2 regions of the Shewanella sedimentimangrovi genome follow, and region 1 is predicted to be linked to the other one. Evidence: predicted binding sites of a transcription regulator. Region 1 holds the regulator's gene; the other holds the start of a gene.
What was found. Region 1 encodes FliA, which starts transcription of late flagellar genes. Its sites were predicted from a motif close to CTAAAGNTNNNNNNNNNNNNGCCGATA; they were not measured.

Region 1 (5,200 bases):
CGGACAACAGGAAAGTGAGCTGGATATGCCTGCCTGGGCCCGCGGACTGGAAGCTCCTGCACCCAAATCGGCGCCCCAGCCTGCGACCTTTACACCGTCCCCCGATAAACAGCGCGCCCAGCAAAAGCCCAGCGCAGAGCTGGATGCCATGCGTGAGGAATTGAGTTCCCTGCGTAATTTGTTGACTCATCAAGTTGCCGCCCTGATGTCGGAGCAAAAGAAACGTAACAATCCGGTAGGGGCCATGCTGGAGAGCCGTTTGATTGACGCGGAGTTTTCCCCTGCCGTGGCAGCCAAGCTGGCAGCCCTGTCTGAGCATTATTCACCTGTCGAGCTGGTCAGGGCCTTGCCCCAGAGTCTGGCCAACATGTTGGACAATCAGGGCGATGACATAGTGCGTCGCGGTGGCGTGGTGGCTTTTGTCGGCCCAACCGGTGTCGGCAAGACCACTTCCATCGCCAAATTGGCGGCGCGATTCGCTGCACAACATGGCCCAGATCAAGTTGCGCTCATTACCACGGATCATTATCGCATTGGAGCCTTTGAGCAATTGGCAACTTATGGCAAAATAATGGGCTGTCCGGTAAAGCAAGCTCATGATCTCAATGAGTTGGAACAAATACTTTATCAGTTCAGGAATCGCAAGCTAGTATTGATAGATACGGCAGGAATGGGGCAAAGGGACATGCGTCTGGTGGAGCAACTGGACAACCTGACCGCTAATCGAGCCTTGCCGATCCGCAGTTATCTGGTATTGTCAGCGACATCACAACGTCGGGTGTTGCAGGATGCAGTGGAACACTTCAAAAGGATCCCCCTTTCCGGGGCTGTGTTGACCAAGCTGGATGAAGCCTGTTCTTTGGCAGGCGCCCTGAGTGTGCTGATCCAAAGCGGATTGCAGTTGAGTTATGTGACCGATGGTCAAAGGGTTCCTGAAGATATGCAAGTGGCTGATACCCTGGCGCTGGCCAAACAAGCGCTGGCAGCCATGAACGACAATGAACACAGACCCGTGAAAGAAAAGAAATGGGCAGAACAACCGACCTATGCATTTGAGTAAAGCTATGACCCGGGATCAAGCAAGCGGTTTACGTATGATGAATCAACCATATAACGAAAAAGTCAAAGTAATCGCCGTCAGCGGTGGCAAGGGCGGGGTCGGTAAGACCAGCGTTTCCATCAATACGGCGGTTGCGCTTGCCGAGAAGGGCAAGCGGGTGTTGGTACTGGATGCCGACCTGGGTCTGGCCAACGTGGATGTCATGTTGGGCCTGAGGGCCGAAAAAAACCTGTCCCATGTGCTGTCCGGCGAGGCGGAACTCGATGACATCATTCTCCGGGGCCCAAAGGGCATTGGTATTATCCCGGCGACATCGGGCGCCCAGGCCATGGTGGAGCTGACCCCAGCGCAGCACGCAGGTCTCATTCGCGCTTTCAGCGAAATGCGCACCCAGTTTGATGTGCTGATTGTGGATACCGCAGCCGGTATCTCCGACATGGTGCTGAGTTTTTCCCGCGCCGCCCAAGATGTGCTGGTGGTGGTGTGTGATGAACCCACGTCCATCACAGATGCTTATGCCCTGATTAAGATCCTCAGCCGTGAGCACGGAGTATTCAGATTCAAGATAGTGGCCAACATGGTCCGTAGCCTGCGTGAAGGTATGGAACTGTTTGCCAAGCTGAGTAAGGTCACCGACAGGTTCCTGGACGTGGCGCTGGAGCTGGTGGCGACTATCCCCTTCGATGAAAACCTGCGAAAGTCAGTGCGCAAGCAAAAGCTGATTGTCGAGGCTTATCCCAAATCACCGGCGGCCATTGCCTACCACGGTCTGGCGAACAAGGTCATGAGTTGGCCTATTCCGCAACAGCCGGGTGGTCACCTGGAGTTCTTTGTTGAACGTTTGGTGCAGCGTCCTGAGTACCAAGAGGATAGATCGAGTGAATAAAGCCGCGGCGTATACCGCTTTGGATAATAAAACATCCATCGTTGAACAGTACGCACCGCTGGTTAAAAGAATCGCGCACCACATGTTGGCCCGGTTGCCGGCTTCCGTACAGTTGGATGATTTGCTGCAGGCAGGCATGATAGGCCTGCTTGAGGCGTCGACTAAGTTTGACGGCAGCAAGGGTGCCAAGTTTGAAACATTTGCCGGGATAAGGATCCGCGGCGCCATGTTGGATGAAATCCGTCGTGGCGACTGGGTTCCCCGCTCGGTGCATCGCAATCAGCGGCGGGTCGCCCAGGTCATAGATGAGTTGGAGCAGGAACTCGGCCGTGATGCACGGGACACAGAAATCGCAGAAAGACTTGATATGACGCTGGATGAGTACCATCATATCTTGAGCGATGTTTCTGTAGGTAAAATCATAGGGATAGAAGATTTAGGCATCTCTCAGGACGTCTTGGTTCCAGAGGGTGAGCAGTCTGATGGCATCTTTGATTCTTTGGCCGACAGCCAATTTCATGGTGCTTTGGTCGAGGCCATCAAACAATTGCCAGAGAGAGATGCATTGGTATTATCGCTTTATTATGATGAAGCGCTGAACTTAAAAGAAATTGGTGCCATTCTTGATGTCAGTGAGTCCAGGGTGAGTCAAATACACAGCCAAGCTATGCTGCGACTCAAGGGCAAACTCAAGCATTGGACACACGTATAATTACTAATTGAGCATTTAGAGTGTCAGCTCACCGGAGGAAACCTTGGACAAGAATATGAAGATTCTCATTGTTGACGATTTTTCGACGATGAGGCGTATCATCAAGAACTTGTTGCGAGACCTGGGGTTCAACAATACCCAGGAGGCAGATGATGGCTCCACTGCGTTGCCCATGCTGCAAAAAGGCGATTTTGACTTTGTGGTCACGGATTGGAACATGCCCGGCATGCAGGGTATTGACCTGCTGAAGGCCATTCGTGCCGACGAAAACCTGAAGAATATCCCAGTGTTGATGGTAACTGCCGAAGCCAAGCGAGAGCAGATCATTGCCGCGGCACAGGCCGGGGTAAACGGCTATGTCGTTAAGCCATTTACCGCTGCCACCCTGAAAGAAAAGCTGGACAAGATATTCGAGCGCCTCAGTTAAGCAAGGACGGGCTATGCAGCTAAACACTTCAGGGCTCATCAGTCTCGAACAGGCGCAAATGCTTGTCGAACTCTTGTCCGCCGGTGAGCAGGATCAGGCCGATGCGCTGTTCCGTGATTTTGCCATGCCGTTGCAGCGTGAGTTGTTTGATGAAGTCGGAAAACTCACCCGCCAGCTTCACAGTGCCTTGATGGACTTTCAAGTTGATAACAGATTGTTGGAATTGGCCAATACCGAAATTCCGGATGCCAAGGAAAGACTCAATTACGTTATCGATATGACGGAACAGGCGGCCAATAAAACCATGGACGCCGTTGAAGAATGTCTGCCGCTGGCCGATGCATTGATAAACAATATTCAGACTGTGACTCCTGCATGGGACAGACTGATGCGCCGTGATATAGAGTTGAATGAATTCAAAGCGCTTTGTCACGATGTACAGCAGTTGATGGTCCGCAGCGAGAACGATTCAAACCGCCTGCGAGAACTCTTGAATCAAATTCTGATGGCGCAGGATTTCCAGGATCTTACCGGGCAAATGATCCGTCGGGTAATAGAGTTGGTTCGGGAGGTGGAGAGCAGTCTGGTCTCCATGTTGACCGTGTTTGGTGAACATACTCCCCAGGAAACCACCGAGCCCCAAAAAAGCAGCATAGAAGCCGAAGGCCCCATCATGAACGCGGAGGCGCGTCAGGATGTGGTTACGGGCCAGGATGAAGTCGACGACTTACTTTCAAGCCTGGGTTTCTGATTAAGGAGTCAGTTTAATGGCATTTGACGTAGATGAAGAGATCCTGCAGGACTTTTTGATCGAAGCCGGTGAAATTTTAGAGCTGCTGCAGGAACAATTGGTAGCGCTGGAAAACAACCCCGGTGACACGGATCTGCTTAACGCGATTTTCCGTGGTTTCCACACTGTGAAAGGTGGTGCGGGCTTCCTGGGATTGGCTCCCATGGTTGACGTCTGCCATGAATCGGAAAACACCTTTGACCTGCTGCGTACCGGCAAGCGTCATGTCACCGCCGAATTGATGGATATCATCCTCCAGGCGGTCGATGCCATTAATACCATGTTTGCTCAAACCCAGGCCGGCCAGGAGCAAGACCCTGCCTCCCCTGAGTTGCTGGCCAAGCTTAAACTCCTGTCTTCGGGGGCGCCGCTTCCCTCCGAAGGTGGTGCGGTTGCATCCGCGCCTGAACCAGAGCCTGAACCAGACCCCATTCCTGAACCCGTAGTGGCAGCGCCAGCTTCCAAAAACACCAGTGGCGGCGAATCCAGCATTGATGAAATTAACGAGGCTGAATTTGAGGCCTTGCTTGATGCACTCCACGGTTCCGGCAAGGGACCCGGCGTCAAGGCTGGCGTCCCACAGGATGTAGCTGGCAAAGCCACCGCCGCTAAACCCAGTCCAGCACCGTCAGGTGACGATATTACCGATGATGAGTTTGAGGCCTTGCTCGATGAGCTCCATGGTGCCGGCAAATTCAAGAGCGCGGCCAAGGGTGAAGTGGCCAAAGTGGAAGTCAGTGCTGCCGACAAGGTCGATGCAGACGAAATTACCGATGAAGAATTTGAACGCCTGCTGGATGAATTGCATGGCAAGGGTACCGGGCCAGGCAAATCTGCCGCAGAGCCAGCTGCACCCAAGCCATCAGCGCCCAAGCAAGCCGCTGCAGTAACACCTGCTGCGCCTCAGCCCCAGATGGCTAAGGCTGCCGCGGTGCCAGAAGCGCCGGCAGCCCAGGCAAAAGCTGCAGCGACCAACGTGCCCCAGGGTGAAACCACAGTGCGGGTGGATACCGCCCGTCTCGACCAGATCATGAACATGGTGGGTGAGCTGGTACTGGTGCGCAATCGTCTCGTGAGTTTGGGCGTAACCCGTGAAGACGAGGAGATGTCCAAGGCGCTGGCAAACCTGGATTTGGTGACTGCCGATCTGCAGGGCGCGGTGATGAAAACCCGCATGCAGCCCATCAAGAAAGTCTTTGGTCGTTTCCCTCGGGTGGTCCGTGACCTTGCCCGCAGTCTGAACAAGGAAATCGATCTGATTCTGGTGGGTGAAGAGACTGACCTGGATAAAAATCTGGTGGAGGCCCTGGCCGATCCCTTGGTGC
Region 2 (5,200 bases), 640 kb from region 1:
GCCCACTCCCGGCATTCTGCCACTTGGCATGTAGGTTTCCCGGAAACCGGGGAATTGCCCCAGACGGCTGACGCTGCCCTTGAGGTAGTAGGCGATGAGTTCGGAGACGGGAAAACCTTCGCGGCCATAGCTTATGGCCGGTGCCAGAATGGCCTGCATGGGCAACTTGCCAAATTTGTCGTGCAGTTCGAACCAGCCATCGACCGCACCGGGCACAGATACCGGCAAGGGTCCATAGGGTGGCAGGTAATCCACGCCCTTGTCTTTCAACATCTGCAGGGTCAGAGACTTGGGGCTGCGACCTGAGCCGTTGAGGCCATAGAGTTTTTTGTCTTTGGCGCTCCAGACTATGGCAAACAGATCCCCACCTATACCCGAACCCGTGGGTTCCACCAATCCCAACATAGCGTTGGCAGCAATCGCCGCATCAACCGCATTGCCGCCCTGCTTGAGCACATCCAGAGCCACCTGGGTGGCCAGGGGCTGACTGGTGGCCGCCATGCCATTGACAGCGTACACCTCGGAGCGGCTGGCAAAACCCTGGCCTGTGATCCTGTCCATAGCCTGTGCCGCCGATATCATGCCGAGCCCGAAAACAATTCCAAATAAAATCCGTCGCTTGCTTATTATCATTTTAGTTTCCTCCTGCGAGGCTTTAGCGTACAGAGTTCTGTCACAAATTACAGCCTGCGACTTTGGTGAGCTTGTAACAGAATATTGGCTTGGAGTCGGCGAACAAAAAGGGATTGCACAACTGAAAAACAGGCCGCAGCGCCAGCCACGGCCTTGATGGAGGACGGTCTTACTTGGGCTTGGTCAGCTCGAAAATGTTCTGGTTGCGCACCTCGCCAAACCACAGGGCCACAGCAGGTGCCACCTTGCGCCAATCCAGGTTGGGATGACGGAAATCCAGATAATCGAGTAAACACACCAGGGCTATGGTCCGGGCATTGATCTCGGCACCGGCGCCCAAGCCCAGGCGCTCCAGCTCCTTCATGCCCCGCAGCAGGGCCTGCTCAAAGCGGGCGGTCCAGAAGGGGGAGCGTACCCCTTCATCCTCACGCATCTGCTCCTGTCTGAGCTTAACCGAGCTGTCGATGAGCCCCTTTAACAGGGAAAACTGGCACTGCGCCTGCCAGTCGCTGCCAAACAGTTTTCCCTGGCCGTAGTTGGCATCCAGATAACGGCAAATCACCTCGCTGTCATACAGGGCTGAGCCATCATTGAGAAACAAACAGGGCACCTGACCCAGGGGGTTGGCATCGATCAATTCGGGGCCATTGTCAAAAGGGTTGGTGATGATCTCTTCCACATCAAGGGCCAGATGGCGGATGACGATTTTGACCATGCGGGCATAGGGTGAAGCATCAGAACAAAGCAGTTTCATGGCATTTCCTTGCTAACTGTTACCAATATTTTTCCACTGTGATATTGCCGGGGGCCCGGCGTAAATTCTTGGTCAGCCCGCGCTCGAGCAGCAGCTGCTGAGCCGAGGCAAGCATGTCGGGATTACCGCAAATCATGACCTGGCTATCGGTCGGCGAGAGTGCCAGAGCGGCCAATCGCTCCAGTTCACCGCTGGCCAGGGCCTCGGGAATACGGCACTGCAAGGCGCCGTCAACGGCTTCGCGGGTGACGGAGAGGATCAGGGAGAACTTATCCGGATATTTGGCTTGCAGGGCCTTGAGCTCATCAAGGTAGGCCAAATCGCCCCGGTGGCGCACACCATAAACCAGCACCAGACGTTCGAATCTGTCCCAGGGCTCGGCGGTGGCCAACATGGAAACAAAGGGGCCGATCGCCGTGCCCGTGGCTAACATCCACAGGTGTTTACCTATGTCTTTGGGCAGTTCGTTGAGGGTCATGAAACCGGCGGCGGTGGCTGTGACTTCTATCCTGTCGCCGGGATTCAGCTCCTGCAACCTGGGGGACAGCTGGCCTTCTTCCACAGTCACGGCCAAAATTTCCAGGAAATCGCTGCCGGGAGGATTAACCAGTGAATAGGCCCTGGCGATACGCTTATCGTCCAGGATGCGGCTGAGTTTAATAAATTGCCCGGCAATAAAGGGGGCAAGCGGTGCGCGAATGCGCAAGGAAAATAAGGTATCTGTCCAATCTATGCGTGAAATGACTGTGCCTTCAACCCACATATTCCCCCCAGAGCCAAGCGGATGTTTATGTCCCGGCGACGCGGGACGTCAACACCAGCATAAGCCCGTCAGGGAAGAATAAAAACCCTTTTTACTGAGGGATATATCAGGTCTGTGGTGCTTCATCCTTGTTGAAGCTGTCACGGAATGCCTGCAATCCCTGCTGTACCAGGTCATAGGTCATGTCGACACCGGCGGCTATGTCGCCCTCAAGTACCTTGAGGCCGCTGAGGATATCCCGCGCCTCTTTAAAGCCCTGATCTATGGCACCACCTATGATATCCATGAAGTTTGACAATTGATCATCAAACGCCATCGAGCTGTTCTGTTCCTGATAGACACTGAAAAACTGGGTCGCAAAGTCCACAATGCGGCCGGCGGTTCCCTCGGGAGAGGTATCTATGCCTTCCTCTGCAACTTTCTGCAGGGCATTTTCGCCCAGGGTGGGGGCCAATTCCTCGTTGATGGCCTCAATGGCAGCCCGGTACAGCAGCGCCATGGGTTCGTTGCCCGCACTGAGATTCACCTCCTGCTGGGCGGCCAGAATGGCGGAGTTCATCAACTGTTTGCTGACCTGGGCCGCACTTTTGCTGCTGGCCACCTCTGACACGGCGCCACCATGATTGCCGTCGACCTGGCTTTTATCCCTGGCAACAGTAGATACGGCAGCACCATGCTGCCCCTGCTGACCCCGTTGATTGTTGACTGATTTATTGGCTTGACGGATTTCCATGCTGGCCTCCACTCGACCCTTTACGCCCTGTCTTTATTATCGGCTAATTTTTAACCTACTTTAATCATTTCTATAAGCAAACAAAAAGTTTATCCTCGGCTTTACGACTTTGCGGAAGAATAAGCCTGAAAATGAAATGGATACCTCTTATTACCCTGGCCATGGCACTGTGTCAGATCAGCCCGCTCCGGGCCCAGGAAAGAATGATTTTTCTGCTGCGCCACGCCGAGAAACAACTTTCCGCCGATAAAGACCCACAGCTTTCGGAACAGGGACAAAGACGCGCCCGGGATCTGGTCAGGCATCTGCACGGCATTCCGCTTGAAGGGCTGATTGCATCCCAATTTATCCGCACCCAGGCAACCCTGACACCTCTGAGCGAAGACAGAAAACTGCCAATACGAGTGATACCTTTGCAACAACCCTTGGCGACCAGCCTGGCCGATATCGCCAGCCAGATACTCCAGGGGGAAGGTAACTGGGTGGTAGCCGGCCACTCCAACACCCTTGGACCACTGATAGAAAAGCTGGGTGGACCGGAAATCGCCCCCATCAGCGAAAATGAATACAACAAACTGTTCCAGCTCACCCTGAGCCAAGAGCAAGTGGTCGGATTCAAAACAAGCCATTACGGTGAGCCAAACGCCAAGTCAGGAGAATAAGAAGCGGGAGCACAGGCGCCGGTGTAGTTGTATCTGGCGGACAAGCTGCAAACCCGGCAAGCCATCAGGCACAAGTATCCCGCCATAGGCTGCCCTTGCTACCTATTTGAAAACAAGGTGAATTTTTTCGGCAATCTTTCTTTGATCAGAACAGCGAAGAACTGCCATTCAATCACGCCGAACACAGCAGGGTATACCGGGCCGCCAAAAACGTCGCTCGAACCATCACCCCATGCATCAGCAGGGATTAGAGTCGGGAAACAGATCGGTAAGTGTGGCCAATTACAGTCGTAATTTACACCAGAATACGGTTATGCTGACCCATGCCTGTGGCGTTGCGGTTAACACGATATCAATTTCCAATAGTGATGCCCCCAGGATTATCCATCACGCTGGACAATTATTACGACCAATATACCTAATAAGAGAAATATGATTTATTCCTGGTGCAATTCCGGTATACTGGACATTATTCGGGCGTGGCAGATCACAAATAACACCGATTATGTGACCTGCACCACATATCCACTGATGGAAATAGGCAAGTGAACGATAGCAGATTACCGCCGAGCAAGGTCAAGAGCGTCAGCTGCCAGAACTGCGGACGCATGACGGAAATCGAAGGGGAACAAATTTGTTTCCGTGATGGGAAGATCATTCGGTTACTTCCTGCTGAGCAGAAAATTGAACAACCCCTGTTGTGCGAAGGATGGCGCGGCAATAAGTCCGGCAAATAACTCCTGCAGTTCACCTTAGCAAAAGGCGCTTTGGCATAACCGCCTCTCAATACACTGAGCTCTCGCTTTTTTTAGCCAGTGTCAACCCGCGGGTCGACACCCTGAGTCCGGCAGATAGCTGTTGATACAGCTCGATCAATTCGGCGTCGGTCAGTTTGCGTTGTTTCAGCACTGGCGAAAGCGCCTGCCAATCCGTGGTAATTTTCTCGGTTTTTCCCTCAATACTGACCTGCAGCGCAATATTTTTCATCTATAGACTCCTTCCTTGCATCCAGATGATTATGCTCAGTCTTTGCTGAATCGCGGCTGACTTGTTACTTCAGCCTATGTTGATGTTGCAACTGCCACAATCTTGCATAATGCCCCCCCAACTGCAACAACTGCTGATGCCTGCCCTGCTCAACCACTCGGCCCTGACTGAGCACCAATATCCTATCGGCATCCACTATGGTGGAGAGGCGGTGCGCAATCACCAAACTGGTGTGCCCCTGGGCCACCTCGCGCAATGCCTGCAAAATGGCCTGCTCGGCACCACTGTCGAGCGATGAAGTGGCTTCATCAAACACCAGGATTGGTGAGCCCTTAAGAATGGCCCGGGCAATGGCCACCCTTTGCTTTTCACCGCCAGAGAGTTTGAGACCGCGCTCCCCCACTTTAGTGTCCCAACCGTCGGGCAAAGCTGCGACAAAATGCTGCAGGTGGGCATGTTGAATTACCCGGCGAACCTCTTCATCACTGGCATCGGGTCGACCATAACGGATGTTTTCCAGCAGGCTGTCGTTAAACAGCACCGTATCCTGGGGCACTATGGCTATGGCCTGGCGGAGACTGCTTAGGGTCAAATCCCTGATGTCTTTACCGTCGATACAAATACGCCCCGAGTCCACATCGTAGAATCGGTATAACAGTTTGATCAGG

Region 2: a site for FliA is predicted at 2,921-2,947, ahead of JYB85_RS15055 (DUF5610 domain-containing protein). Genes of this name have one in related genera too.

Annotation. Positions count from the first base shown of each region.
Region 1 covers NZ_CP071502.1:2,756,930-2,762,129, reverse strand. Annotated here, with positions in the region: gene flhF (flagellar biosynthesis protein FlhF) at 1-1,060, shown strand, start outside; gene JYB85_RS12020 (MinD/ParA family protein) at 1,065-1,946, shown strand; gene JYB85_RS12015 (RNA polymerase sigma factor FliA) at 1,939-2,658, shown strand; gene cheY (chemotaxis response regulator CheY) at 2,702-3,085, shown strand; gene JYB85_RS12005 (protein phosphatase CheZ) at 3,099-3,836, shown strand; gene JYB85_RS12000 (chemotaxis protein CheA) at 3,853-5,200, shown strand, end outside.
Region 2 covers NZ_CP071502.1:3,399,594-3,404,793, forward strand. Annotated here, with positions in the region: gene ggt (gamma-glutamyltransferase) at 1-633, opposite strand, end outside; gene JYB85_RS15045 (glutathione S-transferase) at 803-1,387, opposite strand; gene JYB85_RS15050 (ferredoxin--NADP reductase) at 1,407-2,150, opposite strand; gene JYB85_RS15055 (DUF5610 domain-containing protein) at 2,257-2,883, opposite strand; gene JYB85_RS15060 (SixA phosphatase family protein) at 3,015-3,545, shown strand; partial or broken gene JYB85_RS18995 (FMN-binding glutamate synthase family protein) at 3,573-3,772, shown strand; gene JYB85_RS15065 (hypothetical protein) at 4,329-4,532, opposite strand; gene JYB85_RS15070 (ABCB family ABC transporter ATP-binding protein/permease) at 4,597-5,200, opposite strand, start outside.